Regions from separate parts of the Scandinavium lactucae genome, predicted to be linked through region 1. Evidence: predicted binding sites of a transcription regulator. Region 1 holds the regulator's gene; the other holds the start of a gene.

What was found. Region 1 encodes ArgR, which controls arginine synthesis, uptake and breakdown. Its sites were predicted from a motif close to ANTGAATAAAAATACANT; they were not measured.
Positions count from the first base shown of each region.
Region 2: a site for ArgR is predicted at 1,303-1,320, ahead of argA (amino-acid N-acetyltransferase). Genes of this name have one in related genera too.

Region 1 covers NZ_JAWXRD010000029.1:287,667-302,708, forward strand. The annotation lists gene degQ (serine endoprotease DegQ) at 1-254, shown strand, start outside; gene degS (outer membrane-stress sensor serine endopeptidase DegS) at 344-1,405, shown strand; gene mdh (malate dehydrogenase) at 1,459-2,397, opposite strand; gene argR (transcriptional regulator ArgR) at 2,812-3,282, shown strand; gene yhcN (peroxide/acid stress response protein YhcN) at 3,660-3,923, shown strand; gene yhcN-B (DUF1471 family stress response protein YhcN-B) at 4,032-4,298, shown strand; gene SIK69_RS11950 (barstar family protein) at 4,348-4,623, opposite strand; gene SIK69_RS11955 (NAD-dependent succinate-semialdehyde dehydrogenase) at 4,674-6,128, opposite strand; gene aaeB (p-hydroxybenzoic acid efflux pump subunit AaeB) at 6,213-8,180, opposite strand; gene aaeA (p-hydroxybenzoic acid efflux pump subunit AaeA) at 8,186-9,118, opposite strand; gene aaeX (p-hydroxybenzoic acid efflux pump operon protein AaeX) at 9,126-9,329, opposite strand; gene aaeR (HTH-type transcriptional activator AaeR) at 9,461-10,387, shown strand; gene fucR (L-fucose operon activator) at 10,384-11,103, opposite strand; gene tldD (metalloprotease TldD) at 11,151-12,596, opposite strand; gene yhdP (AsmA2 domain-containing protein YhdP) at 12,674-15,042, opposite strand, start outside.
Region 2 covers NZ_JAWXRD010000005.1:130,740-145,781, reverse strand. The annotation lists gene amiC (N-acetylmuramoyl-L-alanine amidase AmiC) at 1-1,125, opposite strand, end outside; gene argA (amino-acid N-acetyltransferase) at 1,353-2,684, shown strand; gene recD (exodeoxyribonuclease V subunit alpha) at 2,731-4,569, opposite strand; gene recB (exodeoxyribonuclease V subunit beta) at 4,566-8,108, opposite strand; gene ptrA (pitrilysin) at 8,105-10,993, opposite strand; gene recC (exodeoxyribonuclease V subunit gamma) at 11,127-14,498, opposite strand; gene SIK69_RS06615 (prepilin-type N-terminal cleavage/methylation domain-containing protein) at 14,528-14,848, opposite strand; gene SIK69_RS06610 (DUF2509 family protein) at 14,833-15,042, opposite strand, start outside.

The DNA of each region.
Region 1 (15,042 bases):
CGCCTGCGTTGCAAGGGGCTTCGCTCAGCGATGGTCAGATGAAAGACGGCACCAAAGGCGTTGTGCTTGATGACGTCGAGAAAGGCAGTCCGGCGGCACAGGTCGGTTTACACAAAGATGACGTGATAATCGGCGTCAACCGCCAGCGCGTACAGTCAATCGCCGAGCTGCGCAAGGTACTGGAGGCCAAACCGGCTATCGTGGCGCTGAACGTCATGCGCAACAATGAGAGTATCTATCTGCTGCTGCGTTAAGCGAAATTTTCCGTGGACATCGCCTGCATGTGATGTCCGCTGAAGTCGTGATATGCTGCGCCTGTTTCCTTACCTGTGATAATCGCATCATGCTTGTAAAGCTCTTACGTTCAGTCGCAATTGGTTGTGTCGTCGGTGGCATTCTGTTAGCCGCCATGCCGTCATTGCGGCAGTTTAACCCTCTGGCATCAGCGCCTTATGACAGCACTGATGAATCTCCTGCCAGCTATAATCAGGCCGTTAAACGCGCCGCACCGGCTGTGGTAAACGTCTATAACCGCGCCCTGAATAACACCACCAGCCATAACATGCTGACGCTGGGTTCCGGGGTGATCATGGACGAGCGTGGGTACATTATTACCAACAAGCATGTAATTAACGACGCCGATCAAATCATCGTCGCCTTGCAGGATGGACGCGTGTTTGAAGCGCTGATCGTCGGCTCGGATACCCTGACCGATCTGGCGGTGCTAAAAATCAGCGCCAGCGGTGGACTGCCGGTTATCCCTATCAACCCGAAGCGTACCCCGCATATCGGCGATGTGGTTCTGGCTATCGGTAACCCCTATAACCTCGGACAGACTATTACCCAGGGGATTATCAGTGCCACTGGTCGTATCGGCCTGAACCCGTCTGGTCGTCAAAATTTCCTGCAAACCGATGCCTCCATCAACCACGGTAACTCCGGCGGCGCGCTGGTCAATTCCCTGGGTGAGCTGATGGGGATTAACACCCTTTCCTTCGATAAAAGTAATGATGGTGAGACGCCAGAGGGGATTGGCTTTGCTATCCCCTTCCAGTTGGCCACCAAAATTATGGATAAGCTGATTCGTGATGGTCGGGTAATTCGTGGCTATATTGGGATCAGCGGTCGTGAAATTGCGCCTATGCACACCCAAAGCGGCCCGATGGATCAGATTCAGGGCATCGTGGTGAATGAAGTCGCTGCGGGCGGCCCTGCGGCTGAAGCCGGTATTCAGGTTAACGATGTGATTGTTTCCGTGAACGACAAACCTGCGGTCTCCGCGTTGGAAACCATGGACCAGGTGGCCGAAATCCGCCCTGGCTCAGAGATTCCGGTGGTCGTGATGCGCGACGACAAAAAACTGTCGCTGAAAGTCACTATTCAGGAATATCCCGCCACCAACTGACGGGCATAAAAAAACCGGAGCGCAGGCTCCGGTTTTGCTTTCTGGCGAGTCGCTTATTTATTAACGAACTCTTCGCCCAGCACGATATCTTTCTTCAGCGTATCCAGCATGCCTTCCAGCGACTGTTGCTCGTAAGCACTCAGTTTACCGACCGACTGACGCTCTTCCACACCGTTTTTACCCAGCAGCAGCGGCTGTGAGAAGAAACGTGCATACTGACCGTCGCCTTCAACGTAGGCACACTCCACCACGCCTTTCTCGCCCTGCAGCGCACGAACCAGCGACAGACCGAAACGCGCCGCCGCCTGGCCCATAGACAGCGTTGCAGACCCGCCACCGGCTTTGGCTTCGACCACTTCGGTCCCGGCGTTCTGAATACGTTTGGTCAGGTCAGCGGCTTCCTGTTCGGAGAAGCTCACGCCTGGGATTTGCGACAGCAGCGGCAGAATGGTCACGCCAGAGTGACCACCGATCACCGGCACCTCGATTTCTGTTGGCTGTTTGCCTTTCAGTTCCGCCACGAAGGTATTCGAGCGGATGATGTCCAGCGTGGTCACGCCAAACAGTTTGTTTTTGTCATACACGCCCGCTTTCTTCAGCACCTCAGCGGCAATCGCCACGGTGGTGTTGACCGGGTTAGTAATGATACCGATGCAGGCTTTCGGACAGGTTGTTGCCACCTGCTGCACCAGATTTTTGACGATACCCGCGTTAACGTTGAACAGATCGGAGCGATCCATCCCCGGTTTACGCGCCACGCCTGCGGAAATCAGCACCACATCAGCACCTTCCAGTGCCGGGGTTGCGTCTTCGCCGGAGAAGCCTTTGATTTTCACATCAGTCGGGATATGACTGAGATCCACTGCCACGCCCGGAGTAACCGGTGCGATGTCATACAGGGAGAGTTCTGAGCCTGAAGGCAGTTGGGTCTTAAGTAGTAGGGCAAGCGCCTGGCCAATACCGCCAGCAGCGCCGAGGACTGCGACTTTCATCCTAAACTCCTTATTATGGTTAGTTTCATCTACCGTAACTCCGTTGCGGCAACCTTAATTCACAAGGTAAACAATAACAATAAGCGTTGTTGAAGAATGCGGCTCTCCCCGCAGCATTGCGGTGTCATCGCTCACTTACCGCCTGTGATAAGACATCCGCGACAGCGTAACCGGTCGACTGTTGGTTACAATACACCCTGTCAGATGCGCAAAACAACTTCATTTTCATAACAATTCATTTACTTTTGCCGCAATTTTCACCTTGTGATGAAAGCATGTTCCCCGATAACGAATTTTGATAAAATCCCTCCCTTTCATAACATTATTTCAGCCTTATTCACGGCAGATAATTTGCATAAAAATTCATTCATATGCATAATAATGTTGTTTTTACCGCCATGATACGGGTGACTTATGCGAACCTCGGCTAAGCAAGATGAATTAGTCAAAGCGTTTAAAGCGCTACTAAAAGAAGAAAAATTCAGTTCTCAAGGAGAGATAGTCCAGGCATTACAGGAGGAGGGCTTCGAAAATATCAATCAGTCCAAAGTCTCCCGGATGCTGACCAAATTTGGCGCGGTACGTACCCGCAATGCCAAAATGGAGATGGTCTACTGCTTACCGGCTGAACTCGGCGTACCGACCACCTCCAGCCCGCTCAAAAATCTGGTGCTGGATATCGACTATAACGACGCAGTGGTGGTTATCCATACCAGCCCTGGTGCCGCGCAGTTGATTGCTCGTCTGTTAGATTCCCTGGGTAAAGCGGAAGGTATTCTCGGTAGCATCGCCGGGGACGACACTATCTTTACTACCCCTGCTCGGGGTTTTACCGTTAAAGACCTGTACGAAGCCATTCTGGTACTGTTCGAACAAGAGCTCTAATCCCCTACTCTCCGGCAGCCAGCCGGAGAGCGTCTTATCCCCTTGGCACGAACCCAAGCGCTACATAAAACTCCCTTTTCTTTAACATTAAGTGCGTTTCACTGCCTGAATGTAATCATCCAGTGAATGTTGTTAGAAAAATCGCACAAATTATCAAATTCACATATCCATATGATTTTCTTAGCTATAAGCGCTATACGTCCTTCCGGGCTGACGTTTTTAATGCTTTTACGTTATAAAAATGACCGTTTTTGACACTTAATTACACGCGAAACCATTAGTCTGGTATTAATTTTTCGAGTGATTAGTGTATACTTGATTTTGTGATGAGGGTCACGAAATAAGGCCCTGTTAAAAAATTCGACGAGGTGAATATTATGAAAATCAAAACCACTGTAAGTGCACTGACCATCCTTTCGGTTCTCTCTTTTGGCGCATTCGCCGCTGATTCCATCAATGCGGATCAGGCAGCCAATCGCGAAGCAATCGGCACCGTTTCCGTTGGTGCAGTCGGTTCTTCTCCGATGGACATGCACGACATGCTGAATCAAAAAGCGCAGGAGCAAGGGGCTTCCTCTTACCGCGTTATCGAAGCACGTAGCGGCGACCATTGGCACGCAACGGCTGAGCTGTACAAATAAGATTTCTTGATAGTCCGAACGAAAACATCTGTCATAACGCGGCTCAGGCATAAAAAAAGCAGTTGAAACCTTCGCGCCGCGCAGTCAATGAATTGAGGAGTAAAGATTATGAAAAACGCAATGATTATCGCAACACTGGGTCTGGCATCGGTACTTTCCTTTAGCGCAGGCGCAGCGGTTCATCAGGTTAATGCAGAGCAGGCTCAGGGTCTGCAATCCATGGGCACCGTATCCGTATCGCAGATTGGTAGCGCCCCAATGGATATGCGTCACGAACTGGCAGCAAAAGCAGAGAAAGAAGGCGCAAGCAGCTACCGTATCATCGAAGCCCGTACCGGTGACACCTGGCATGCCACTGCCGAACTGTACAAATAAACCCTCGTCGTCTTACTGACGACTTGCCCCCGCCTGTCGGGGGCTTTTTTTATGAATGATGAATATTAAATCGCAGCATCCCTTCCAGCTCTTCTTCCGCCTCATCAAATAACAGAATTAAGGCCCCATAGCGCCGACGCTGTTTCTCTTCCAGATGGACAAACTCTATCTCAAGCGGCAAGGGAAGCTGACTTCCAGTGACCACTGTCCACAACGAATCGAGATCGTGGATGGCTGTCGCGCTGAGCGAAAAGGTGCGGGTAAACTCACGATAAAAATCGTTCTGAGTGCCTATTTCATCGAAATCAAAGGTATAGGTTTTCATTCATTTCCCGCCTCTCCTGAGCGGGCGGCGATTACCGCCCGGGATGTCACTTACAAACCACCCAAATGCAGGGTTTTCACTTCCAAAAATTCATCCAGACCCAGCACTGAACCTTCACGTCCCAGACCGGATTCCTTCACCCCACCGAACGGGCCTAACTCCGTTGAGACTGCGCATTCGTTGATACCAATCATCCCGCTTTCCAGCGCCTGCGAGACGCGGAAAACACGTTGCAGATTCTGGGTATAGAAGTAGGCCGCCAGACCAAAGGGCGTATTGTTCGCCCGCTGAATCACCTCATCCTCACTGGTGAAACGGAAGCAGGCAGCTACCGGGCCGAAGGTCTCTTCCTGCGCGAGCTGCATGTTATCGCTGCAATCGCCGAGCACCGTCGGTAGCCAGAAGTTGCCGCCGAGGGCGTGAGGTTTGCCCCCCGCCAATACGCGAGCCCCTTTCGCCACCGCATCTTCTACATGCTCACGCACTTTCTTCACCGCCGAAGGTTCAATCAGCGGGCCGACGACTACGCCTTCATCCACCCCGTTACCGACTTTGAGCGCATTTACCGCCTCGGTCAGCTTGCGGGTAAAGTCGTCATAAACCTTTTCCTGAATATAGAAACGATTGACGCTGACGCACACCTGCCCGGCATTGCGGAATTTATTGGCAATTGCCCCTTTCACCGCGGCCTCAATATCGGCATCGTCAAAAACGATATACGGTGCGTTCCCGCCAAGCTCCATCGACACTTTCTTCATCGTTTCCGCCGCGTTTCGCACCAGCGTTTTGCCCACCGCGGTCGATCCGGTGAAGGAGATTTTGCGCACCGCGTGGCTGGCCATGATGGCATCGCTGATTTCTTGGGTATTCCCGGCCACCGCGTTGAGCACGCCGTCAGGCACACCGGCTTTCTTCGCCAGTTGCAACAGTGCAAAAGCGCTCAACGGCGTATTGTTGGCGGGTTTAATCACGCCGGTACAGCCGGCCGCGAGCGCGGGGCCAAGTTTGCGGGTCAGCATCGCCATCGGGAAATTCCACGGCGTAATGGCAGCGACGACACCAACCGGTTCACGGGTGGCAAGAATACGGGAGCCGGGTTTAGCAGGCGGAATAATTTCGCCATTGGCGCGTTTCGCCTGCTCGGCGAACCATTGGATAAAGCTTGCGGCGTATTCCACTTCGCCTTCCGCCTCTTTCAGCGGCTTGCCCTGCTCGGTAGTCATCAGCCTGCCGAGCCAGGTTTTATTGTCGATAATCAGCTGATACCAGCGATACAGAATTTCGGAACGTTCTTTGGCGGTTTTCGCCCGCCAGAGTGGGAAGGCTTTGCTGGCCGCAGCGATAGCCGCTTCGGTTTCTTGCTTACCCGCTTTGGCGACTTTGGCGATCGTCTCGCCGGTGGCCGGGTTGACCACGTCGAATGTGGTATCGAGCGTTTTCCATATCCCGTCGACCAAATAACCGGTCTGAAAAAGTTCGTTATCCTGGAGCGCCTGCATAGTCATGTTTCCTCCTGACAGTGTTGTCCTGTGATAACAGTTAAGTATAGCCATAAAAAAACCGACGCTTTTGGCGTCGGTTTCAGGGGGTTAATTCACCGTCAGCGCATGCTGATATTTCCTCAGCATACCCACCAGCCTTTTCACTGGCTCAGTGACCTGGTCAGGTGCTTGCCAGATGACCAGTTTTTCCTCATACACATCCAGCTCCTCCAGTAAGCGGCCAAAGTAGCGACGGCGCTTATCATCGCTGCTGGCGGAAATCAGCTTATCGGCGGTACGTCGAAGCTGGCGGTGGAAAGCTGACAGATCGTCATTCACCGGAACGGGCGCATCGCGCAGACGCTGATGAGCGATGATTAAGGTCAGAGCGAGGCGGAATTTGGCGATATCACCCGGGAATTTATTCAGCAGTAAAAACAGCTGCTGATACAGCGCGGGGAGATGATTTTCTTTGCGCCGCACGGTATTGGTGGTCAAGGATGACACCGCCGCAGACACAAACTGGTTGAGTAGCACACGACCGGTACGGGCCTGCGAATTATCACGCACCAGCAGGATAATCATTAGCGCCAGGAAGCAGCCCACCAGCTGACCGAGCGCACTGTCGAGGAACTGGCTGAAGTGGAAAGTCATCGGGTTATCCAGCACCAGAATATTGATGGTGGAGGCCAATGTACCCAGCGAGCCAAGCCGCCGCTTCTGCACTTCAATCCCGATAAAGAACGCCAATACCGCAAGACTGATACACAGCAGCAGCATACTTTGCTGCGTCGACGGCAGAATAACCAGAAAGTACAGCGCGCCAATCGGCAGCGCGGCTATGGTGCCGTACAAAAAGTCGATAGCCGCCATTTTAGGATTCGGCAGACGCATCGCCAGCGAGGTCACCACCGCAATCATCACCATCGCGCCGCTGCCAGAGGTCCAGCCAGTCCACAGCCAGAACAGCGTGCCGAGCGCACAGGAAAGCGTAGTACGCCAGAAGTTCACCATCGCATGGTGGCGTTCCGCTGACTCCACTTTAACCACCACTTCGCCCTGCAAGATTTCTTCTTCACGCGCACTGATCTTGGCATTGCCCGCCACGCCGCGTTTCAGCAACTGATATCGCGTCGCCGCGCCGATCCAGCTGTACAACGTAATCGGCGTGTCGTGCTCGCCGGTCCACGACAGAATACGCCGCATCCTTTTGAGCTGTTTATGCACGTCCTGCACGGTTTCAGCGGGCTGTTCAAACATTTCACGCCACTCGGGGGTGATCAATTCCGGGCGGGTATTTTGAATCAGATAGGTTTCACAGGCCTGGGTTATCAGCGTCAACGACAGCGTGTTGAGCGCTTTCAGACGCCGATTGGCGCGTGCCCAGCGGGAAGACTCCATATGCAGGTTGCTGCGCATCCCTTCCAGGGCCTGAGTCTGACGTACCAGCGCGCTCCAGGCGGCGTCCACTTGTTCACTGTCGCCGTGGCGGATACACAGTTGCATCAGCTGATATTGCTTCACCAGAAGGGCATCCAGCTCGCGGTCGATCTCTTGTTTGATTGAACGTGGGGAGAACAGCAGATCGGCAACGATCGCACACACGATACCAATAACGATTTCGCTACAGCGTTCGACGGCAAACTGGGGGGACAGCAACGGTGCGTTCTGAATGGTGATGATAATGATCAGTGCGGTATAGCCCGCCAGGCCCCAGGCGTAGGAGTTTTCGACTTTAACCAGCGAGGACACCCAGGTGCAAAAACCGGCCCACAGGCAGCAGACCAACACCATCAGCAGCGGGGCGCGGATCATCAGGATGATCATCACCAGCGCGGCAATACAGCCGATAAACGTGCCGACGATACGCAGCATTCCGCGATAACGGATTGCGCCGGAATAGGGTTCGCCACCTGCGGCAAATGCCGGACCCGCCGCCACAATCGCCGCGGTCAGTACCGCCCAGCGCGGGGTTTCAAGTTCAAAGTGAAAACCAACAAACAGGGCCAGCACAATCGCGCAGGCCAGTTTAATCGCAAAGCGCAGATGATTATCGGCAATAGAAAAAATGCCCATAGCGATTATCCAAACTCACGCAGGCGCATACCTAACTTCTGGAAGAAAGAGGCGTCTTGTGTGTTTCTGTCTTTCTCACCGGTGATAATCACCGTCGCGGTGGTGCCTGCAGGCCACAGATTGCCCTGCTGCTTATCGAGACGAATACGCACCGGCACGCGTTGCGCCAGACGGACCCATTCCAGGTTCGAATCAATGGTCGCCATGCCTTTGGCATCACTGCTACTGCTGGCGTTGGTCACGCCTGCCGCCACGCTGTCGACGGTGCCTTTAATCACTTTAGTGCTGCCGAGCGGCGTAATTTCAGCCCGATAGCCAGGACGTACGCCTTCGAGCTTGGTCTCTTCCATATAGGCCATCACGTAGAAGCTCTCTTTTTTCACCAGCGCGACGGCGGTTGAGCCACGAGTGATAAATTCGCCGCTGTAAACGTTGAGGTTGGTCACCCAGCCATCAGCTGGGGCGCGGATTACGGTACGTTCAAGGTCGAGACGCGCCAGGTCACGCGTGGCCTGTGATTTGGCTAACTGATGTTCAACGGTCTGCAAAATGTTGTTGGCCTGGTCAATCTCTTCCCGCGACATCGCCATAGTGCCTAACCGATTACGACGGCCCGCTTCACGGCGTTTTTCCGTAGCCAGCGCCTGGTAATAGGCTACGTCGGCATCGGCTTCTTCGAGGGCTTTCTGATAGCGCGGCTGATCAATCGTGAACAGAACCTGATTTTTGCTGACCAGTTGGTTATCCTTGACCTTCACGTCAGTGATAAGCCCAGCCACATCTGGCGCAATCGCCACGACATCTGCGCTAAAACGCGCGTCACGCGTCCACGGAGATTCGGTGTAATACACCCATGCGCGGAAAATGGCGATAAAGGCCAGCACGACCAGGATAAGCGTGATGGCGGTACGGGATATTTTTCTTGTTAGTGTTTTCACAGCGGCCTCAGACAAACAAACGCGATATCAGGTAGAACAAACAGCAATACAGCGCGGTATTAAAAAGTGCAGGATGCCAGACGAAGTCATAGATCCCGGTAGGGACCAGCATCCGACGCAATAGCCAGAAGATGGCCAGCGACAATAGCAACTCGACGAAGATCGGCGGAAACGAGAGACCGAAAATCACGATGACGGGAAACAGACTCATGTTGACCTTGATTAAGAGAGTGCAGGTGAGAGTAGTGATGCTTTGATTATTCAGCTAACAGTATATTAACGTAACTGTTATTGCGTGATCTATATTATGTGATCTAAATCACTTTTAAGTCAGAGTGAACAATGGAACGATTAAAACGCATGTCGGTTTTCGCCAAAGTCGTGGAACTGGGTTCCTTTACGGCGGCGGCAAGACAGCTCGAAATGAGCGTCTCTTCAATTAGCCAGACCGTTTCAAAACTTGAAGACGAACTTCAGGTCAAGCTGCTGAACCGCAGCACACGCAGCATTGGGCTGACCGAGGCCGGAAAAATTTACTATCAGGGCTGTCGGCGAATGCTGCATGAAGCGCAGGACGTTCATGAACAGCTGTACGCCTTTAACAACACGCCGATTGGCACACTGCGTGTCGGCTGTTCTTCAACTATGGCACAAAATGTCCTCGCTGCAATCACCTCGGAAATGCTCAGAGAGTATCCGGCTCTGTCGGTAAATTTAGTGACCGGAATACCAGCCCCGGACCTCATTGCCGATGGGTTAGACTTGGTGATCCGCGTCGGTGCTTTGCAGGATTCGGGCCTCTTTTCCCGCCGCCTGGGCTCGATGCCGATGGTACTTTGCGCCGCAAAGAGCTATCTGCAACACGCCGGCACCCCTGAGAAACCAGCAGATCTGGCCAGTCATTCGTGGCTGGAATACAGCATCCGACCATACAATGAATTTGAACTGATCGCCCCGGAAGGGCTATCGACCAAGCTTATCCCGCAGGGACGTTTCGTCACCAACGATCCGATGACCCTCAACCGCTGGCTGACCGCGGGGGCCGGGATCGCTTTCGTGCCGTTGATGTGGGTGATCAATGAGATCAACCGCGGAGAACTGGAGATCCTCCTGCCCCGCTATCAGTCCGACCCGCGTCCGGTGTATGCGGTGTATACCGAAAAGGATAAGCTGCCGCTGAAGGTACAAGTGTGCATCAACTATCTGACTGACTATTTTGTTGATGTTGCTAACCGCTTCCAGGGCATTAACGGCCGCGGAAAAAACTAAGGAACCGGCTCAGGCTCCGCGTCAGAGATGACATGCGTAACGTCGCTTAGCGGGCCAATTCGCACCTCGCTCGCACGGTTGAATTTACTTTTATCCACCAGCAGCAGCGACTGTGACGCCCGTTTGAGCAGTAAGGATTTATAGCTGGCGTTGTGACTGTTCGAATCCCACAGCACGCCGTGGCGGTCGACGCCCTCACAGGAAAAAATAAACAGATCTATCTCCAACGACTTTAGCGCCGAGATAAGCGACGGATTGATGTAATACCCGTACCGGCGCTGGAGCTCGCCGCCAGAGCTGATCAGGCGGATCTGCTCGCGCTTGCCGAGTTCGGTACACACCAAGTGGCTATTGGTAAACACGGTCAGCGGGATATCCGGCAGCTGACGCGCCAGAAACCAGCAGGTGGAGCTGGCATCCAGCGCGAGAGTCATCCCTTCTTCTATCCACGCCAGCGCGTGTCGGGCGATATCTGACTTGTGGGCATAATGACTTTTCTGCCGGGCGTGAAACGGCGCTTCGTTGCCCTGGCTGTCGCGTCGAATGGCACGCGCCCGCCCGTGGCTGCGCTGTATTTGGCCCAGCTGCTGAAGTGTACTCAGATCGCGACGCACCGTCTCTTTACTGACGCCGAGCGCGGCGGCCAATTCATCGGTAGTCAGGCTGTGGGATTGGGCGAGAAGCGTAACGATGCGCTGATGGCGAGCGACCTTCATCTGCGGTCTCCGTCAAAAAAATGCCCGCACAAGGCGGGCACAGGATGTTATGCCGTACCGCCGACCGTGAGATTGTCGACTTTCAGGGTTGGCTGACCCACGCCCACCGGCAGGCTCTGGCCTTCTTTGCCACAGACGCCGACGCCGTTATCCAGCTTGAGGTCGTTACCGACCATCGAGACCTGCTGCATGGCTTCAATACCAGAACCAATCAGGGTGGCACCTTTGACCGCTTTGGTGACTTTGCCTTTCTCAATCAGGTACGCTTCTGAGGTTGAGAAAACGAATTTGCCGGAGGTGATATCCACCTGACCGCCGCCGAAGTTTGGCGCATAGATACCGTAATCGACCGAGGCGATAATCTCTTCCGGGGTCGATTTCCCGGCCAGCATATAGGTGTTGGTCATACGCGGCATCGGCAGATGCGCATAAGATTCACGGCGACCGTTGCCCGTTGGCTTCACACCCATCAGACGCGCATTCAGTTTGTCCTGCATGTAGCCTTTCAGTACCCCATTTTCGATCAGCACATTGTACTGGCCTGGCGTCCCTTCATCATCAATGGATACGGAGCCACGGCGATCGGTCATAGTCCCGTCGTCGACCACGGTACACAGCTCAGAGGCGACCAACTGGCCCATCTGGCCGCTAAATACCGAGGTGCCACGACGGTTGAAGTCGCCTTCCAGTCCGTGACCTACCGCTTCGTGCAGCAATACGCCCGGCCAGCCCGCGCCAAGCACCACCGGCAGCGTTCCGGCTGGGGCCGCCACAGCGGTCAGATTGACCATTGCCATGCGCACCGCTTCTCTCGCCCACGCGTCGGCACGGACTTCACCGTCAACGTCGCCGAGGAAATAGTCGTAACCGAAACGACCGCCGCCGCCGCTGGAGCCACGTTCACGTTTGCCGTCGTCTTCCACCAGCACGCTAACCGACAGACGCACCAGCGGGCGAACGTCCGCCGCCAGGGTGCCGTCGGTAGCCGCAACCAGGATTAACTCATACACACCGGTCAGACTGGCAGAAACTTCCTGCACACGCTTGTCGGCGGCGCGGGCGACTTTATCTACCCGGCGCAGAATATCGAGCTTCTCTTCACGGCTCATGCTTTGCAGCGGATCGAGGCTGGTGTACAGCGGGGAATAACTTTTCTCGCCCAGGGCGTGGACTTTGCCGTCACCGACATCGCGCACTATAGTACGGGCAGCCTGTGCGCTTTGTTCCAGCGCTAGCAGGCTAATCTGATCGGCATAGGCGAAGCCGGTTTTCTCACCGCTAACGGCACGCACGCCGACGCCCTGATCGATATTGTACGAACCGTCTTTGATGATGCTGTCTTCTAACACCCAGGATTCGTGATAGCTCGACTGGAAATAGAGGTCGCCATAGTCGAGGCGGCGCTCAGCCAGTTGGCCAAGTATGGAAAACAGGTCTTGATGACTCAGGCCGTTTGCCGACAGCAGATGTTCACTTACCAGGTTGAGACTCATGGTTTTGCTACTCGTTGGTTGTCGCGAAGATCGCGGTATATCTATTGAGAGTGAGGTAATTTGTAACGCCCGTCAAATCATTGCGTTTTATCACTGCGCGCCTGGCGCAGTACTTCATTGATTTGTGGCTGATCGATAGGCCCGCTGATGTGGTAACGCAGAATCGACACTTTGCTCCACAGCGGACCGAGCACTTTACTGGCGGCAAAGACCGCGGCACCCACAATCGGGTTGATAACGAACGCGGTGGCCACGCCGACGGTGGCGGAGATTTCGGGTGCGACGATAGCTTCCATATCCAGTTCACGACGCACCAGATTAACCGAGCCTTTCATGCCGATATCCGCTTCGAGGCCATCCAGCAGCGTATCATCGGTGTGCAGAATGCCGTCTTTGATCCACGCGGTGCTGCGAATGGAGTCGAAATAGAACCCTTCGGTAAAGGTATCGCTAAAGTCGAAACGCAGCTTGCGCAGCAGCGCATCGACGCTCAGCAGGCGCAGCAACTGACCCGCATGACCGGTGCTAATATCGGTGAATTCGCCTTTGCCCAGCCGCGCTTTCAGGATCCCATTCAACGAAGCCACATCTGGCTTCCACGGTTCATCGCGCCAGTGCAGGTCATAATCCAGGTTGAACGACGAGTCTCGGATTGGCGTCGAGACGCCAAAGAAATTCACCGCCGCATCAATTTTGCTTCCGCGTAGTTTCCCCTTCAGGGAGGTGCGTTCGCTGCCCGGCGCGTTAACCCATTCGCCGCCTACGGTCAGGCGTGCAAAGCCGGTATCCAGCAGGCCGTTAGCCAGCGATAGGGTATTGCCCTTAATGGCGAAATCACCGTCAATACGGCCATATTTCTGCCCCCACAGCCAGCATTCCGCACAGCGAAGTTGCAGGTCAGGCCAGCCCTGGAAGTCGATGCGGTTATTGCTCATGATACCGCTGCCGATTTGGCCGCCCGTGGTCGTGGTTGCTGAAGGGTTGTAATACAGATAACGAATGGAGGCCAGCCACGGGGCGTTGTCCCGCAGCGTTAATGTGCCGTTCACCTCGCGTCCCTGCGCCTCAACGTTTGTGCCGTTCGCCATCGGCTGCGAAACAATGCTCAGGTTGTTCCAGCGCTGGCCCGCCATGGTTAACGCTGGTGTACGCAAAGTAATGCGCTGCGGGAAGGCCACCGCATGACCCACGCTATCCACCGCGCCTTTACGGAACAGCGCCAACCACTGAGCACCGTCCATCGGCGGGAGGTTTAACTCTACGCCGGCGGCGTCTGGTAAAGGCGGCACGCTGCGGCTGTCCGATGCCAGGATAGCCCGGTCGAGAGTCAGTTTTTTACCCAGTAACCAGCGGCTATTAAGGTGATTTTTGCTGCCGACGTTGCCGGTCAAATCGAAGTGGTTCAGGCTGCCTTCAACGTTAAACTTAACGGGTAACGGCTCGCCCGCTTTCTTATCTACCGGGGCAGGTAAGCGACTGCTCACATTTTTCAGATCGCCGGTGATATCAACCTTGTAGTTGGCACTGCCTTTGTACGGTAATTCAATGGCAACCTTACCCTGCCACGGCACGCTGCCTCTGATGGCGTCGTTAAGCTGCTTAGGCAGCATGTCTGTACGGGTCGGGTCCCAATTGGCGTCCATGTTAACCGCCACCTGATACGCTTTTTGTCCTTCGGTGGTGGAGAAATCGACCTTCAACGGCTGATTGAACCAGTTGGCGGTCATCGGCCCACTTTTCAGGTTGCCGTTCTCGAAGCTGAACTCGCCGTTGAGGTTCTTCAGAGTGCTGTCGAGCGGTTTGATAAACAGGCTGTTGCCTTTCAGACGCACATCGCCTTTGGCCAACACCTGTTCGCCGTCGAGCGGAATATCCAGATGTAAGCGAGCATTCACATCGCCATCGAGCTGAAGCTCGTCGAGCGTGGCACCAAGGGAATCTTTCAGCGGTGTGTCTTTGAAATAGGGTCCAACGTCTTTACCCGGCCCGGTAATCTGCGAATCAATGATCAGCTTCATTTTCGAGTAATCCGGGATGGCGGCGTTGAGGTTGTGTGCCGTCACGCCGCCGAGCGCGACCTTATCAGCCTGCATCCACAAGCCATCGTTGAGGAAGTTAAGGTCGATATTAAGATTGGTCAGTGCAGGCCAGTCTGGCTGGAAGGCGAAGGTGGCGTTGTGTAACGGTACCCACACCTGGAACTGGCCTTCATTGTGCTTATACGGGAACAGATGAGGGTTACCGCCATAGACCAGCGTGGCGTTGTCCGCCTGGCCGCCTTTGATAGCCGAGCTGAGGTAATCAACCAGATGCTTGCCCATCAGGTTTTCCGGGAAGTAGCGCCATGCCTGACCGCCGTCGTCGGTACTGATACCTGCCAGGATCCCTAGCCACGGATCATCACCTTCCGGCTGTAGCCAGCGGAAACCGCCGTGGGCATGAACCG
Region 2 (15,042 bases), on a different contig from region 1:
CGCGGTCTCGACCAGAATCGACGGGATATCGGGCGCTTTCAGCACCGCAAACCCGGCCTGCTCTACCCGATTCTTATGCAGGTTGTTAACCTTACCTAGTTTGCCCAACACCGCTTTCCCAAATTTCAGGCTGTCGTTGATGGTCAGCGACTGCACCATGTCGAACATAGTGTGGTCCACGTAACGATCGCCACTCTTGCTGACCCCACCGATTAAATCCGAGGCGTTCTGGGTTTGTGCCAGGTATTTCGCTGCGGTACTGGTCGCCCCTTTGGTCGAGAGGGCAAACACCGACGACCCGCTCGGCTGGCGGCTGGTAAAAGCATCGGCGTGAATGGACACAAACAGGTCAGCACGCTGTTTCTGCGCTTTTGCCACCCGCACCTTCAGCGGAATGAACACATCTTCATTTCGGGTCATAAAGGCCCGCATATTGCCTTCTTTCTCGATAAGCGCCTTCAGCCGACGGGCAATTTGCAGCACCACGTCTTTCTCGCGGGTACGGTATTTGCCCACCGCACCGGAATCCTCGCCGCCATGCCCTGGGTCGAGCATGATAACAATTGGCCTGTCGCGTCCGGCTTTACCCGGCTGCGGCCCACTTTGGGCGGGCGGCACCTGCTTATCCAGGTCGCCTTTGTTGTAATCCTCTAGCAGCGCCAACAGCGGATCCTGCATTTCGGTCGCCGTGGACGGATAAAGATCCATCACCAGGCGCTCTTTAAACCCGGCCACCGCCGCCAGGCCAAACAGCTGAGGTTTCACGTTTTGCTTGAGTTCAAACACCATGCGCACGGTTTGCGGATCGAACTGCCCGACGCGCGCGGATTTAATGTAGGGATCGTCAGGGCGAATCTGCGCACTCATGCCTTTCAGCACGGAATTGAGATTCACCCCCTGGAGATCGACCACCACTCGCTCGGGGTTGCTCAGCGCAAACTGCTTATATTTCAGCTCATGGCTGGATTCTATCGTCACGCGCGTATAGGTGGACGAAGGCCAGACGCGGACCGCCACCACTCGCCCCTCAGCGGCAAGACCTACCTGGCTGACACTGAGTAACCACATCGCGCCTGCGCCTTTTAATAGGCGACGACGACTTAATCCTGACAGACTCCCAGACATGCCTCTCCCAAGCAAAAAATTCAATTTAGCAATCTATACGGCGGGTTTGACCGAAAACTTTAACCAAAGCCGCATAAACTGTCATCTATAAAACGGTAAACAATCCTGATCCATCCCTTTTTCTGCCAGGCTTTTTGCAAAGTTTCGTTGAAATTGCTGCTTGCACTGACGGGCAAAACAGAATAAAAATACATTAATTACGAATAATCATGCATCGAGGTTGTACTGTGGTGAAGGAACGTAAAACCGAACTAGTTGAAGGATTTCGTCATTCTGTTCCCTACATTAACGCCCACAGGGGCAAGACGTTTGTCATTATGCTCGGTGGGGAAGCGATAGAGCATGAGAATTTCTCCAGCATCGTCAATGACATAGGGTTATTGCACAGTCTGGGTATTCGCCTGGTGCTGGTGTACGGTGCGCGTCCACAGATTGATGCCAATCTGGCAGAGCACCACCACGAGCCGCTGTATCATAAAAATACCCGAGTGACTGACGCCAAAACGCTCGACCTGGTGAAACAGGCTGCGGGGATGTTACAGCTCGATATTACCGCCCGGCTGTCGATGAGCCTGAATAATACCCCGTTACAGGGGGCGCACATCAATGTGGTCAGCGGCAACTTCATCATTGCTCAGCCGCTGGGCGTGGATGACGGTATTGATTACTGCCACAGCGGACGCATTCGCCGTATTGATGAAGAAGCTATTCATCGCCAGCTCGACAGCGGAGCCATCGTCCTGATGGGTCCGGTCGCGGTGTCTGTGACCGGAGAAAGCTTCAACCTGACCTCGGAAGAAATTGCCACGCAGCTCGCCATCAAGCTGAAAGCGGAGAAGATGATTGGTTTCTGCTCCTCTCAGGGCGTATTAAACGGCCAGGGCGAGATCATTTCCGAACTGTTCCCCAATGAAGCACAGGCCCGCGTGGAAGCGCTGGAAAGCGAGGGGGAGTATTACTCCGGTACGGTACGATTCCTGCGTGGGGCAGTGAAAGCGTGCCGGAGCGGGGTGCGTCGCTGCCACCTGATCAGCTACCAGGAAAACGGCGCGCTGTTACAGGAACTGTTCTCTCGCGACGGCATCGGCACTCAGATAGTGATGGAGAGCGCCGAGCAAATCCGTCGTGCCACCATTAACGATATTGGCGGGATCCTTGAACTGATTGAACCCCTGGAGCAACAGGGGATTCTGGTGCGACGCTCACGCGAGCAGCTGGAGATGGAGATCGACAAATTCACCGTCATCCAGCGCGATAACACGACTATCGCCTGTGCGGCGCTGTATCCGTTCCCGGAAGAGAAAATCGGTGAAATGGCCTGCGTGGCGGTGCATCCTGACTACCGGAGCTCATCGCGCGGCGAAGTCCTGCTGGAGCGAATTGCGGCTCAGGCCAGACAGATGGGGCTGAGTAAACTGTTTGTGCTGACGACGCGCAGCATTCACTGGTTCCAGGAACGCGGGTTTATGCCGGTGGAAGTGGATTTGCTGCCGGAGAGCAAGAAAGAGATGTACAACTATCAGCGCCGATCCAAAGTGTTAATGGCCGATTTAACGTAAAACCAAAAATGCCGGACGGCATAAACTGTCGTCCGGGATTATTACCTTATCCCAACTGCGAAAACAACGCCGCCAGCCCGCTCCGGCGCTCGGTTCGGACGGTGATCGCCTGAGTCAACAGCACCGGGTCAGCGTATAGAGAAAGCTGCTGACGGGCGCGGGTGATCGCCGTATACACCAGCTCGCGGGTGACCAACGGCACGCTTTGCGAGGGTAAAATCAACGCCGCGTGGTTGAATTCCGAGCCCTGCGATTTATGCACCGTCATCACCCACGCGGTATCGTGTTCGGGCAATCGACTCGGCTGCACGGATTTAATCGTACCATCCGGCATCGGGAACCAGACACGTAGCCCAGTGCCCCTGTCGAGCGCAATCCCGATATCGCCGTTAAACAGCCCCAGCGCGCTGTCGTTACGGGCAATCATTACCGGACGCCCTTCATACCAGCGCGAGTGTCGGGGTAGCACAATGCGCCGCTTGCGGGCCAACGTCTGCTCAAGCTGTTCGTTCACCCCGCTAACGCCATATGGCCCTTCACGTAGCGCGCACAGCAGCTGATACTGAGAGAATGCCGCCAGCACCTCGGCAGGTTCAGCCCGGGTTTTCAGCCGCGCCAGATAATCGGCATAGCCGGCGACCGCATCCTCGAGCATCGATTCATACTCGGCAGTAGTGCGTAACGGTTTGAGGGCGATGTCAGCAAAGTCCTGCGCAAACACCTTTTTCATCGCCTTTGCATCGCCATTATTTACCGCGCGCGCCAGCTGGCCTATCCCGGAATCGCTGCCAAAACGGTAGCTTTTTTGCAACAGACACAGGCTGTCGCGCAGCGCTCCGGCTTCGGTTCCCTCACCTGCAGGCACCGTTGTCCCCGTCAGACGACTCAACTCCTGCGCACGCGCAGAGGTGTATCCGGCGTTAACCCAGGCGCAGATATCGCCCAGCACGGCCCCGGCTTCCACCGATGCCAACTGATCACGGTCCCCGAGAAAAATCACCCGGGCGTGTGCGGGCAGTGCGGCAATCAGCCGTGCCATCATCGGCAAATCAATCATCGACGCTTCGTCCACTACCAGCACGTCTAGATGCAACGGGTTCCCGGCGTGATAGCGTAAACGCTGGCTACCCGGCTGAGCGCCCAGCAGACGGTGCAGGGTGCCCGCCTCAGTAGGCAGCAGTTTCTTCTGTTCGTCGGTTAATGGCAGCTGGCGCAGTGCTGCACCTAACGACTCGGTCAAACGCGCCGCGGCTTTACCGGTCGGCGCAGCCAGACGGATACGACATTTTGGCAGGGTGTTGGTCTGAATCAGCGCCGCCAGCAGCTTCGCCACGGTGGTGGTTTTCCCGGTGCCGGGGCCACCTGAAATGACCGACACACGTCGGGTCAGCGCCACCGCAGCGGCGACTTTCTGCCAGTCGACATCTTCAGTTGGCGGAAACAGTGCCGCGAGCGTGGTGGTGAGCAAGGCTTCATCGCCGGATAATTCCGGGGTGGGCTGGCTAAAAAAGCGAGCGATAACAAGTTCGTTATGCCACATCCGATTGAGGTATAAGCGTCCCTCGCAGAGTACCAGCGGCGTGGCAACTGAACCGTCGCTGACGGCGGGAGAAGCACGCAGCAACGTCTCAATATCATCCCCATCTTCGGCCTGAGCAAACAGTTGCTGCCACAGGCTTTGTGCCCGGCCAGTGGCCTGCTCGTCGGGATGAAAACGGGACAGCGGCAGGCAAACATGTCCTTCTCCGGCATCGCGGCTGAGCAGCGCTGCCGCCAGCATGACCGCCGGTTTATCCGCTGCCGCCACCATCAGGGCAAACTGCACGTCCAGCGGGCGCAACAGCTTATGCTGCGCGGCTTCCAATAATAAGGCTTCCATGCTCATGCCCTCACCTCCTGAGTATCCCCGGCAAACAAGGCATCGAGGCCGTCAATCAGCACCCGATCGGGACGGGTAGTAAAAATGCCCTGCCCGCTGTCTCCGCCGTCCACACCGCGCAGGAACAGATAAATCACGCCGCCGAAATGGGTGTCGTAATCGTAATCGCTCAGGCGGTGGCGCAAATAGCGGTGCAACGCCAGACTGTAGAGTTGATATTGCAGGTCGTAGCGGTGCGACTGCATCGCCTGCGCCATCGCCGCGTGGGTGTAGGCTTCGCTGCTGTCGCCAAGCCAGTTGGACTTGTAATCCAGCAGGTAATAACGGCCTTCGTGACGGAAGACCAGGTCGATAAAGCCCTTCAGCATCCCGCTCACCTGCCGAAAATCGAGCGGCGGGCAATCGGCTGACAGCGGGTCATGCTGGCGAATCAGCGCATCCAGGGCCTGCGGCACCAGCAGCTGTTCGATAGGCAAATAGAACTCCATCTCGACCTGTTTATTTTGGGCAGAGAGCTGACTCAGGGAAATGCCCGCCCCGGAAAGCGGCGTACGTAAGACGGTGGTCAGCCACTCGGTTAACACTGGTGCCCACTGGGTATCAAACCCGTTACGCTCGAGTTGCTCAAACATCCACGTCTCGGACACCGGCTGAGTAAAATCGATCGCCTCAAACAGGCTATGCAGGAAAGTCCCCGGTGATGCCCCGCGCGGAAAGTGATGCGGCGTTAACTCTGGTTCATCGACATCGCCCGCCACACCGGCGGCATCAATATCCAGCCTGGGCAGCAAGTCCTGCGCCACGCTATGTCCACGCTGCTGGAGGCCCGAATAACTGGTGACTCGCCAGTCGTCAATAATGCGTCGGTGCATCTCTCTGGCACGCAGTTCCGGCATTTCAGGGGCAATCGCCTGCCAGCGTCCCCCTTCCGGCAACGACGGGAGGGTCAGGGCGATATGTTCATTACACAGCGCGCGCAGGCAGGCTTCAAGCCCGGCGGCGTCTTTAGCCTCCCCCTTCTGGACCAGACGCCCTAAGGCGCTGTGATGCAGTTCGGTATCAGTGGCTTTATCGCTACGGCGTGGGCTAAGCGGGGCAATACCCAGGCTGCAATGCCAGATGGCGCGCGTGAGCGCCACGTACAGCAGGCGTAAATCCTCGGCCAGACGCTCAGCCTCTGCCAGTTCGAGGCTTTCCTCGCCGTTGTGTAAATCGAGCACCGCCGCGAACGAATGACGGTCGTGATAGAACGCCTGATCCTGTTTGCGGTAGCGGGCAATAAACGGCAGCCAGACCAGGGAATACTCCAGCCCTTTGGATTTATGCACCGTCACGATTTGCACCAAGTGTTTATCGCTCTCCAGGCGCATCTGCTGACTGGAGGACCCGCTGTCCGGGCCGCCAATCTGCTGTGCCAGCCAGCGCATCAGGGCATGTTCGCTTTCGAGCTGCCCGGCGGCTTCCTGTAACAGTTCGCTCAGGTGCAGAATGTCTGTCAGACGGCGCTCTCCCCCGTGTGTCACCAGCAGGTTCTCGGCGATATTCCGCGCCGCCATTAGCGCACGCAGCATCGCCATCACGCCCCGCTGTTGCCAAAGCTGGCGATACTGGGTGAACTCTTCCACCACCGCATCCCAGGCCTGCTCATCCAGATTCAGGCGTTCGATATCCTGGGCATTCAGCCCAAACAGCGAACTGGCGAGCGCGCTGCGCAGGCTGCTTTCACGTTCCGGGGCCAGTACGGCCTGCAACAGCCACAGCAGTTCCTGCGCTTCCGGGGTCTCAAACACGCTGTCGCGGTTGGAGAGATACACCGACGGAATACCCAGGGCGTTCAGCGCATCGCGCACCAGCGCCGCTTCCTGGCGGTTACGCACCAGCACGGTAATGTCGGACGCTTCAACCGGACGGGCGTGTTCGCCGCGCCACAGCAGCGCCTCGCCCCGCTGCCCGGCGCTGAGCCAGTCACGAATCTGTCCGGCACACAGTTGTGCCATAAAGGTTTGATAATCGCCGGACCCCACGTTGTTGCCAGGCATCAGCCAGAAGCTCATCGCCGGTTGATTTTCCCCTTTCAGCTCAAACCGCAGGCCCTGATTGTTGGGCGCGGACTTGACCGGCAAGAAGGGGATGTCGCGGAACATGAAGGGATTATCGGAAAGACTAAACAGCTGATTGACGCTTTCGACCACGCCCGGGGCCGATCGCCAGTTGGTGTCGAGGGTGTAATGGGCGGCGACATCCCCACGCGCACGCATGTAGGTAAAAATATCTGCACCGCGGAAGGCGTAAATCGCCTGCTTCGGATCGCCGATCAGCAGCAGCGCGGTATCCGCCTGCTGTCGCCAGATACGGCGAAAAATGCGGTACTGCTGCGGATCGGTATCCTGGAATTCATCAATCATCGCCACCGGGAAACGCTGGCGAATCGCCGCCGCCAGGGCATCACCGCTCTCGCCCTGTAGGGCATCATCGAGACGGCTCAGCATGTCGTCAAAGCCCAGCTCGCCCCGCCGCTGTTTCTCGCGCGCGACGGCCTCACGGATTTCGACCATCGCCCGGGAAATGACCAGGTCGTTGAGCGACGGCGGGGCCGCCATCAGGGCTTCTATGGTGTCAAACAGCGGATGCACCGGCGGATTGCCGCCCTCTTTGGTGCGCGAATACAGGAAAGATTGAGCAAACTTCTCAAGCGCGTCTGGCAACTGGTAACCGGAGTGTTCGTCCGTCGCCCACAAGCCGATCTTCTCGATCCATTTGCCCTGATTGCCACGGTTGAACTTGCGCCTGTCGAGATCGGCGTTTTCCAGAATGCTGACGATCTCATCCACCGCAGCCAGCCAGCGGGTTTTGATTTCGCTAATCTGCGCCACAATCTGCTGATGGCGTTCAATCAACGTTAGATCGGACGGCGGGGTTTTGAGCTGGGGGGCTTCCCCCTGCAGATAGCGATCGATAGATTTCAGCAGATCCTGTGGACATTTCCAGCTGGCGTGGATCGCCTCTGCCACCTCGCGCGGGAGCGGATAACAATGACGTCGCCAGAAATCAGCGCAGGCCTGGAAACGCAGCCGGGATTCATCTTCAATCAGCTGTTGTTCAAACAGCATCCCGGACTCAAAGGCGTTGAGGCTAAGCATCCGCTGACAGAAGCCGTGGATGGTGAACACCGCCGCTTCGTCCATCTGCCGTTCCGCCAGTAATAATACCTCGGCGGCCTGTTCAGGGTCGGCAATTTCGGCCAGCAGGCTGGCGTACAACGGATTGTCGGTGCTGTTTCGCAGACAGGCGATACGGAGTTCGTGAATATTGCTGCGAATACGGCCCCGTAGTTCTTCGGTGGCCGCTTCGGTGAAGGTCACCACCAGCAGTTCTTCGACATCGACAGGACGGACAAAGGCGGCCTCGCCGCCCAGTCCGAGCAACAGCCGCAGGTAGAGTGCGGCGATGGTGTAGGTTTTTCCGGTGCCCGCAGAGGCTTCAATCAGGCGCTCACCGATTAACGGCAAACGCAGGGGATTTAAGGACTCGGCGGTCTCGGTCATTCGTTCTCTCTCATCAGCGGCATGGATTGCTGCAACGCGCTGACGCTCTTCCAGACCGTCCAGCCTTTCGGGTGAACATATTCTGTTTTCCCGTTCTGGCTGCCGGAGACCTGAGAAAGGATCGTCATGCCCTGCGGCTCCACCACCGTCTGATGGAAGAAGTCAGCAAGTTTTTGCGGCGTCAGCAGTTTAATCTGAGCCACTACTTTATCACGTGAATCAAAACGCATATTACCGCGATCGAAATCTTTGCTGAGCTTCGAGGCTTCTTCACCCAGGGTTTGCGGCGGTTGCAGCATCTGCGCAATCACCGACTGCTGAATTTGTGCAAACTCTTCCGGTTTCATTGCCCGCAGTTTCGCTTCGGCTGTCGGGAAGAAAGCCTTAAAGCGCTCCCACAGGAAACCCGGCTGCTTATCGCTGCTTTGCAGCAGGAAGCCCACGCCCCACTGACGTCCGATGCTCATCGGGAAGGCAAACACCGCGTAACCCAGTTGCTCTTCGGTACGTAACTGGTTGTAGAACCACGGCTGTACTATCTGCCCCAGCATGGCGCTGGTGGCGGAACTGCTGAACTCATCGGCGTTCGGGGGGGCAAACACTGCCGCCAGTGCGGAATCGCTGCTGCTGCCCGCTTTTTCAAAGATAGCGTTTTGCTTTTTATCCACTACCACGTCTTTGTTACGGCACCATTCGGTTCCATGCGCATTGAGCTGCTTTTGCACTTTACGCGCAAGATCGATGGAGTTCTCCGCCGTCATATTGCCGACGACCATGAATTCAGGGCGCGCGCCCATTTTCAGGTTGTCTCGCCAGGTCAGGATGTCTTGCAACGTAATCGACGGGAGCAGGTCACGACGCTCTTCACGCTGGAAGTAAGGCACCTGCGACACCATCTGCACTGGCATTATCGCCTGATCGAAGGCTTTGCCCTTTTCGGCAGAATCGAGCATCTGTGTATACCAGGATTTCGCCTGCGCCAGCTGTTCTTCCGTCGGCTGGTAGCTAAAATATCCCTCAAGCAGCGCATCGAATAGCTGTGGCAGACGCTGGGTGTAGCCGTTGGCGTTCACCATCAGGCCGTTGTTGGCTCCCGTTGAGAAGCTGATCCCGCCAACGGCGGCCTGATTGCTCAACTGGTCGAGGGCAATACCTGCCAGATAATCGTTCAGAGCAAACATAACCTGATTACGCGCACTGTCCATCGCGTGGGGGTTGCGTAGCACCAGCGTCACGTCGGCTTTTGGCTCACTGGCAAAATAACGGCTCGGGGTGTAGACCACTCGCAGTTCGGGTTCATCGACAATCAGCTGCGGCTTATCGCTCACTTTCTCAGGCTTAATCAGCGTGAAATCATCCGGAATATAGGGGTTCAGCGTCGGCAACTGCAGGGCAATTTTGCCTGATTCCTGCTGCCACTGGCTGAAGGTCTGCGCACTGATTTTATCCACCTGATACGGGGCATTGACGAAATAAGCGGTTTTATTGTGCGGCTCGTTCGGGCTGATATACCAGATACGGGCATTCTGTGGGGTCATCATCGCCAAACGATCGCCGATCGCCTTCGCATCATACTGGTCGGCGATGTTAACGGCATCAAGCGTATGTTCCACCGGGACGCGGATCATGGTGTCCGCCAACCATTCGACATAATCCATATCGCGGCTGATCGACGGATAGCGGAAATCGAGATCCAGCACGTTGGCCAGCTCATCGAAATAACGTTTATCAACACCTTTCTCGCGCAGTAGCGTCAGGTAGCTGAAGATGGCGGCGACAACCTGGTCACGGTTTGCCAGGCCTTTGTCCGTCAACGTGGCTGAAATTGCCAGCACGCCACTGTTGCCATTGACTACCGGATCGGAATCCGCGCGAATGCCTTCCGCCAGCCCCTGCTTTTGCAGCCAGTCTGACAGCGTACCCGGACTGCGGTTACCAATCAGATAGGTCACCAGTTCATCGGTTTTACTGCGGAACTGCGCGGTGTTGTTATCGATACGAAACTCGACGCGCAGCACCTTACGAGGCACCGCAGGCGTGTAATGGATGATTATCCCTTTCTGCGCATCGGTCACAACCGGCACGGTAACTTCCGGGCGAGTAATGTTTTTATTCGGCACCCGGCCCCAGGTCTCGGCGGCCATTTTGGCCAGGTCTGGCAACGGCTTATTACTGTAGATAACCGCTTTCATCAGATTGGCTGAATAATATTTGTCGCGGAAAGCAAGCAGCGAATCCAGCACCGGGCTGCCCGGTTTATCACTCAGCGTGTCGAGATTGCCCCCGGAGAAACGAGCCCCCGGATGTGCCGGGTTAATGGTTTCGGCACTCACCTGCGCCATACGCATCCCGTCCCGGCTACGGGCCATTGTCAGCTCGGAGTTCACCGCGTTCCGTTCCCGGTCGGCGTATTTTTTATCCAGCAGCGGTTCAGCAATGGCATCGGCGAGGCGGTCAACAGCCCCTTCCAGCGCGTCATTTTCCACTTCAAGATAGAACGCGGTACGGTATGGCGCGGTACTGGCGTTATGGCTGCCACCGTGCATTTTGAGATATTCGGCGAGACTGTCCGCCTGGGGGTATTTTTTAGACCCCATCAGCGTCATGTGTTCGAGGAAGTGTGCCAGGCCCGGATGCGAATCAGGATCTTCCAGAGAGCCGACGGGCACCACCAGCGCAGACAATGATTTCACCGCCTGTGGATCGGAGACTAAAAGCACGACCATGCCGTTATCAAGTTTGATAGCCTGATATTGACGGGGATCTTTCTCGCTTTTGCGGATGGTTTCCTTTACCGGTTGCCATCCATTGTCGGCCTGACTAAAGGGCACCCAGAGGGCGAACAATACGATAAATACAACATTCAACCAGGTGCTACGGGGCATTCACGGACCTCATCATTAACAAACTTCTGTGCTGCTCTGAACGGCAGCCTCACTTATAAACATCAGTCCGTGACACGTTGCGCATGATAATGGAATCCGAATACCTGCGCAATTTTTATACAACCCATCTTCCTCACGACGACTGATGGAAACGGAAAACGGGCTCCAGGTAACGTTCTGCCTGCGCAATAATGGCCTCAACACTTGAGGGCTCAAGGGTTCGCCACAGTCGCTGGTACCAGACATCGGCCCCTTCTCCGCGAACCATCATGCTCCCTTCCCATGCCTGCATAAACTTACTGCGCGCTTTCTGCTGCGTTTCGTCATCCCATAAAATGACATTATTCTCACTGTCATAACAGGCCTTCAGCCACGCCCCCCCACTTTCTGGTAGAAACAGCAGCGGCTGAGACAATCCTTCGCGGTAGCCCGCGACCAGTTCAGCAAGGTATTTCATTGCGTCTTCGGCAGGCAGCGGCGGGAATCGCCACTCACCGTCTTTACGCAGCAACAGACGGCTTTCGCCGCTTCCGCCACTGGCACAATAGACAAGATGCTCCAGCCAAAGTTGCATCCCCTGTGAGACGTTCTGCATCGAGGGACGCCAACGCAGCAGGCCGTCCGACTGTACCTGTGGAAGCCAGCCAGTAATATTGACACCGTCACACTGCAAATCAATTTCCAGACTTTTCCCGGGCTGACGGCACGAATTGACTCTGTCGGCCAGGGCCTGCATCTCCTGTCGCTGGTCATCCCAGGCAATTTCACCAAACGCGCCGAACGGCAGTTCGCCTCCGGCACGAAAACGCCGGTACATCAGGCCAGGATCCTGCTCTTCCACCAGCGTGTTGACCAGTTGCTGATTGAGGTGATACCGGGTGAGGCCTTCAAGGGTAAAAGGCTCGGTTTCGGGAATGTCACTCTCTTCTGAGCGGAAGTTGACCTGTAAGCGCATCTGGAAAAATGCCCGCACCGGATGCGACCAGAAACGCTGCAGCTGTTCAAACGCCAGCGTGTCGAAAACCACCGGGGGCAACGGCTGGATAAATTCGCCGTGTGCCTCTCCCTCAAGACTGGCGGCTTTCAACCATTCTCGGGCGTAGCTTTGCCGTTCTCCTGGAATGAAATTCGCAGCATCGAACGGCATCCGGCTATGCTGATGAGTGATATGGGCTTTAACCCGACGCTCGCTTTGATCACAGTTAAGCGCCTCATCGCCCTGCAAACAATGGCTCTGGCCAATGTAATCTATCAACTCCTGCACCAACACCGATGGATAGCGCTCGCTGTTGTCCTGAATTGAACGCCCGATATAGCTGATATACAGCTTTTGCTCCGCAGACATTAACGCTTCCAGGAACAGGTAGCGGTCGTCATCCCGACGGCTGCGATCGCCGCGCACGGGCTTCTGACTCATCAAATCAAACCCGAGCGGGGCCAGGGCTCGCGGGTAAATACCATCGTTCATCCCCAACAGGCAGACCACCTTGAACGGGATAGAACGCATCGGCATCAGGGTACAAATGTTTACCGGCCCGGCGAGAAAACGCTGGCTGATGCGTTCCTGATCGAGGCGCTGAGCCAGCTCGTCACGCAGCAACGACAGCGGAACGGCTGCGCCGTAGTGTGACTCCAGTCCCTGATCGATAATACCTTGCCACTGCTGCTCAATAAGCGTCAGGGCGGCTTCGGTATCGGTATCTGGCAGATAGAAATCGTTCAGCATTTCGCGACACACGGGCAGCCATTCCGTTAACGGTCTCTCCTGCGCCAACCGCTGCCGCCACTGATTCAACCTCATTAATAGAGAGGCCAGATGCCCCACCAGCTCAGCTATCAGCCCGCTGGATTCGTCATACGGCAGGATCGACTGCCACTCCCCCTCGCTACTTTCCATCGCGTAGCCCAGCAGCATCCGGGTCAGACCAAAGCGCCAGGTGTGTTGCCCCGTCGGCGGAAGATCCCATTCGCGGACGTTATCATCGTCCATACCCCAGCGTACGCCGGACTCATTCACCCACTGACGCAGATAACGCAGACCTTCTTCATCAATGTTAAAACGGGCCGCCAGCACTGGAACATCCAGTAGCGCGAGCACGTCTTCACTGACAAAACGGCTATCCGGCAGCGAGAGCAAGGTGATAAAGGACTGGAGCGCCGGATGAGACTGGCGCGCACGGCGGTCGGAGATGGCCCAGGGGACATAGCGATCCCCGCTGGCGCTGCCAAACACGGCCTGAATAAACGGGCTGTAGCTGTCAATATCAGAAACCATCACGATGATATCGCGCGGGGAGAGACTCGGGTCTTCTTCCAGCATCGCCAGCAGCCTGTCATGCAGAACTTCCACTTCACGTTGCGGGCTGTGGCAGACATGAATACTCAGGCTACGATCGTCTGGATCCAGCCCACGCTTGCTGTCGCTACGGGAAAATTCCTCGGCGGTACGTCCGGCAATGGCACTATTCTGGAGTTCAAGAATGTCATACTGCAGGTTGTGCAGCAGGTTATCGGGCTCGATATCAACGAAGGCATCAAGTTCCTGATAGCGCTCCAGTCCTGCCAGCAGATAGATATAATCCCGACCAAGCTTGCCCCAGGAAGCCAGCATTGGGTTACCCACATCCTGTTCGCCTTCGGCATTAAACAGCGCCGGAGCCTGTTGGTTGTCACGAAACAGCGGCAAACTGCGCTGTTCACGATGGTGCCGACGTTGACGCGCCAGCAGCTTCGCCAAAAACGCCGGATCTTTGATGTCGCCCCAATAGTAACGGCACGGGTTGGTGAACAATACGTAGACATCAACATGCTTCCCCAACGCCTGAAGCGCCTGCAAATAGACAGGCGGCAGCGCCGAAATTCCGCAGATAAATACCCGCGATGGCAGACCGGCAGGCGACTGCTCGCTGTTTTCGAGCGCCTGAATAAAGCGCTGGTACAGGTTAGCACGATGCCAAAGCGGCTGACCGAGCGCCGCAGTGTGTTCCACCAGCGCTTTCCACAACGGAGCTTGCCACTGCTGGGCATCATCAATACCGTCGACGCGTTGGTCCGCCTCCCAGCGCGTCAGCCATTCCGGACGATAAACCAGATACTGGTCATAGAGGTCAGCCACGCGCGAGGCGAGCTGAAAGAGTTTACGCTTGTCGCTGTCATCCGCCAGATAGTGATGCAGCGGCGCGAACGCCTCCTGCTCCAGCATCTCTGGCAGCAGGGTCATCAGCTTCCAGCTCATACTCTGTTTGTTAAAGGCACTCTGCTCCGGAATGTCCGGCAACACGCGGACAAACATATCCCAGATAAAACTCGCTGGAAGAGGAAAGGCAATGTTGGCGGCAATGCCGAAACGCTTTGAAAGCGTCATCTGTAGCCACTGCGCCATGCCGGTACTTTGCACCAGCACCATTTCAGGTTCGAACGGGTCGTTGAGCCTGTCCTGCTCAACGATAAACTCCATCAATGCTTCCAGCACATCCAGACGGTTGGAGTGGTAGACCCGTAACATATTCGCTCCTGACGCTCGCAGTTAAGCCATTAATTTTGAGGGCAATGAAGACGAGAGAGTTGCCCTTCTCTGCCCGATGGCGTGGTGATCGTGACTGTGATGCTGACACATCTTTGGCGGCTTGTCTGCACGCGGTTAAGCTGCCATCCCGCAGCTGCCGAGCCACTATGAAGCTGAGATTGTCGCCATGCTTCCCGCCAGAGCTGACGATACTGGATCAACTGTGCCGCGCCAGTCGCCAGATGGCTTTGCAGGCCCGAGAGCGCCATTACCACCATCATCATTAGCACCACGCTCAACAGCACCTCTGGCAGGCTAAATCCCTGCTCTCGGTTCAGGGCAACTGACATTGTACCGTCTCCTTGAGCGGACAGAAATCGCTCCAGCCGTGACGGTCAAACTGAACGGTGCTGTCGATGAGTGTGCCCGTCTGCCAGCGCGTTTGCTCACCGCTGCTGGCGATTAACACCCCTGAGCCATCAACAAAAAGACGCAGGCAAACGCGCCCCTTGAATGCCGGATGTGTCTGGCAGTGATCTGTAGG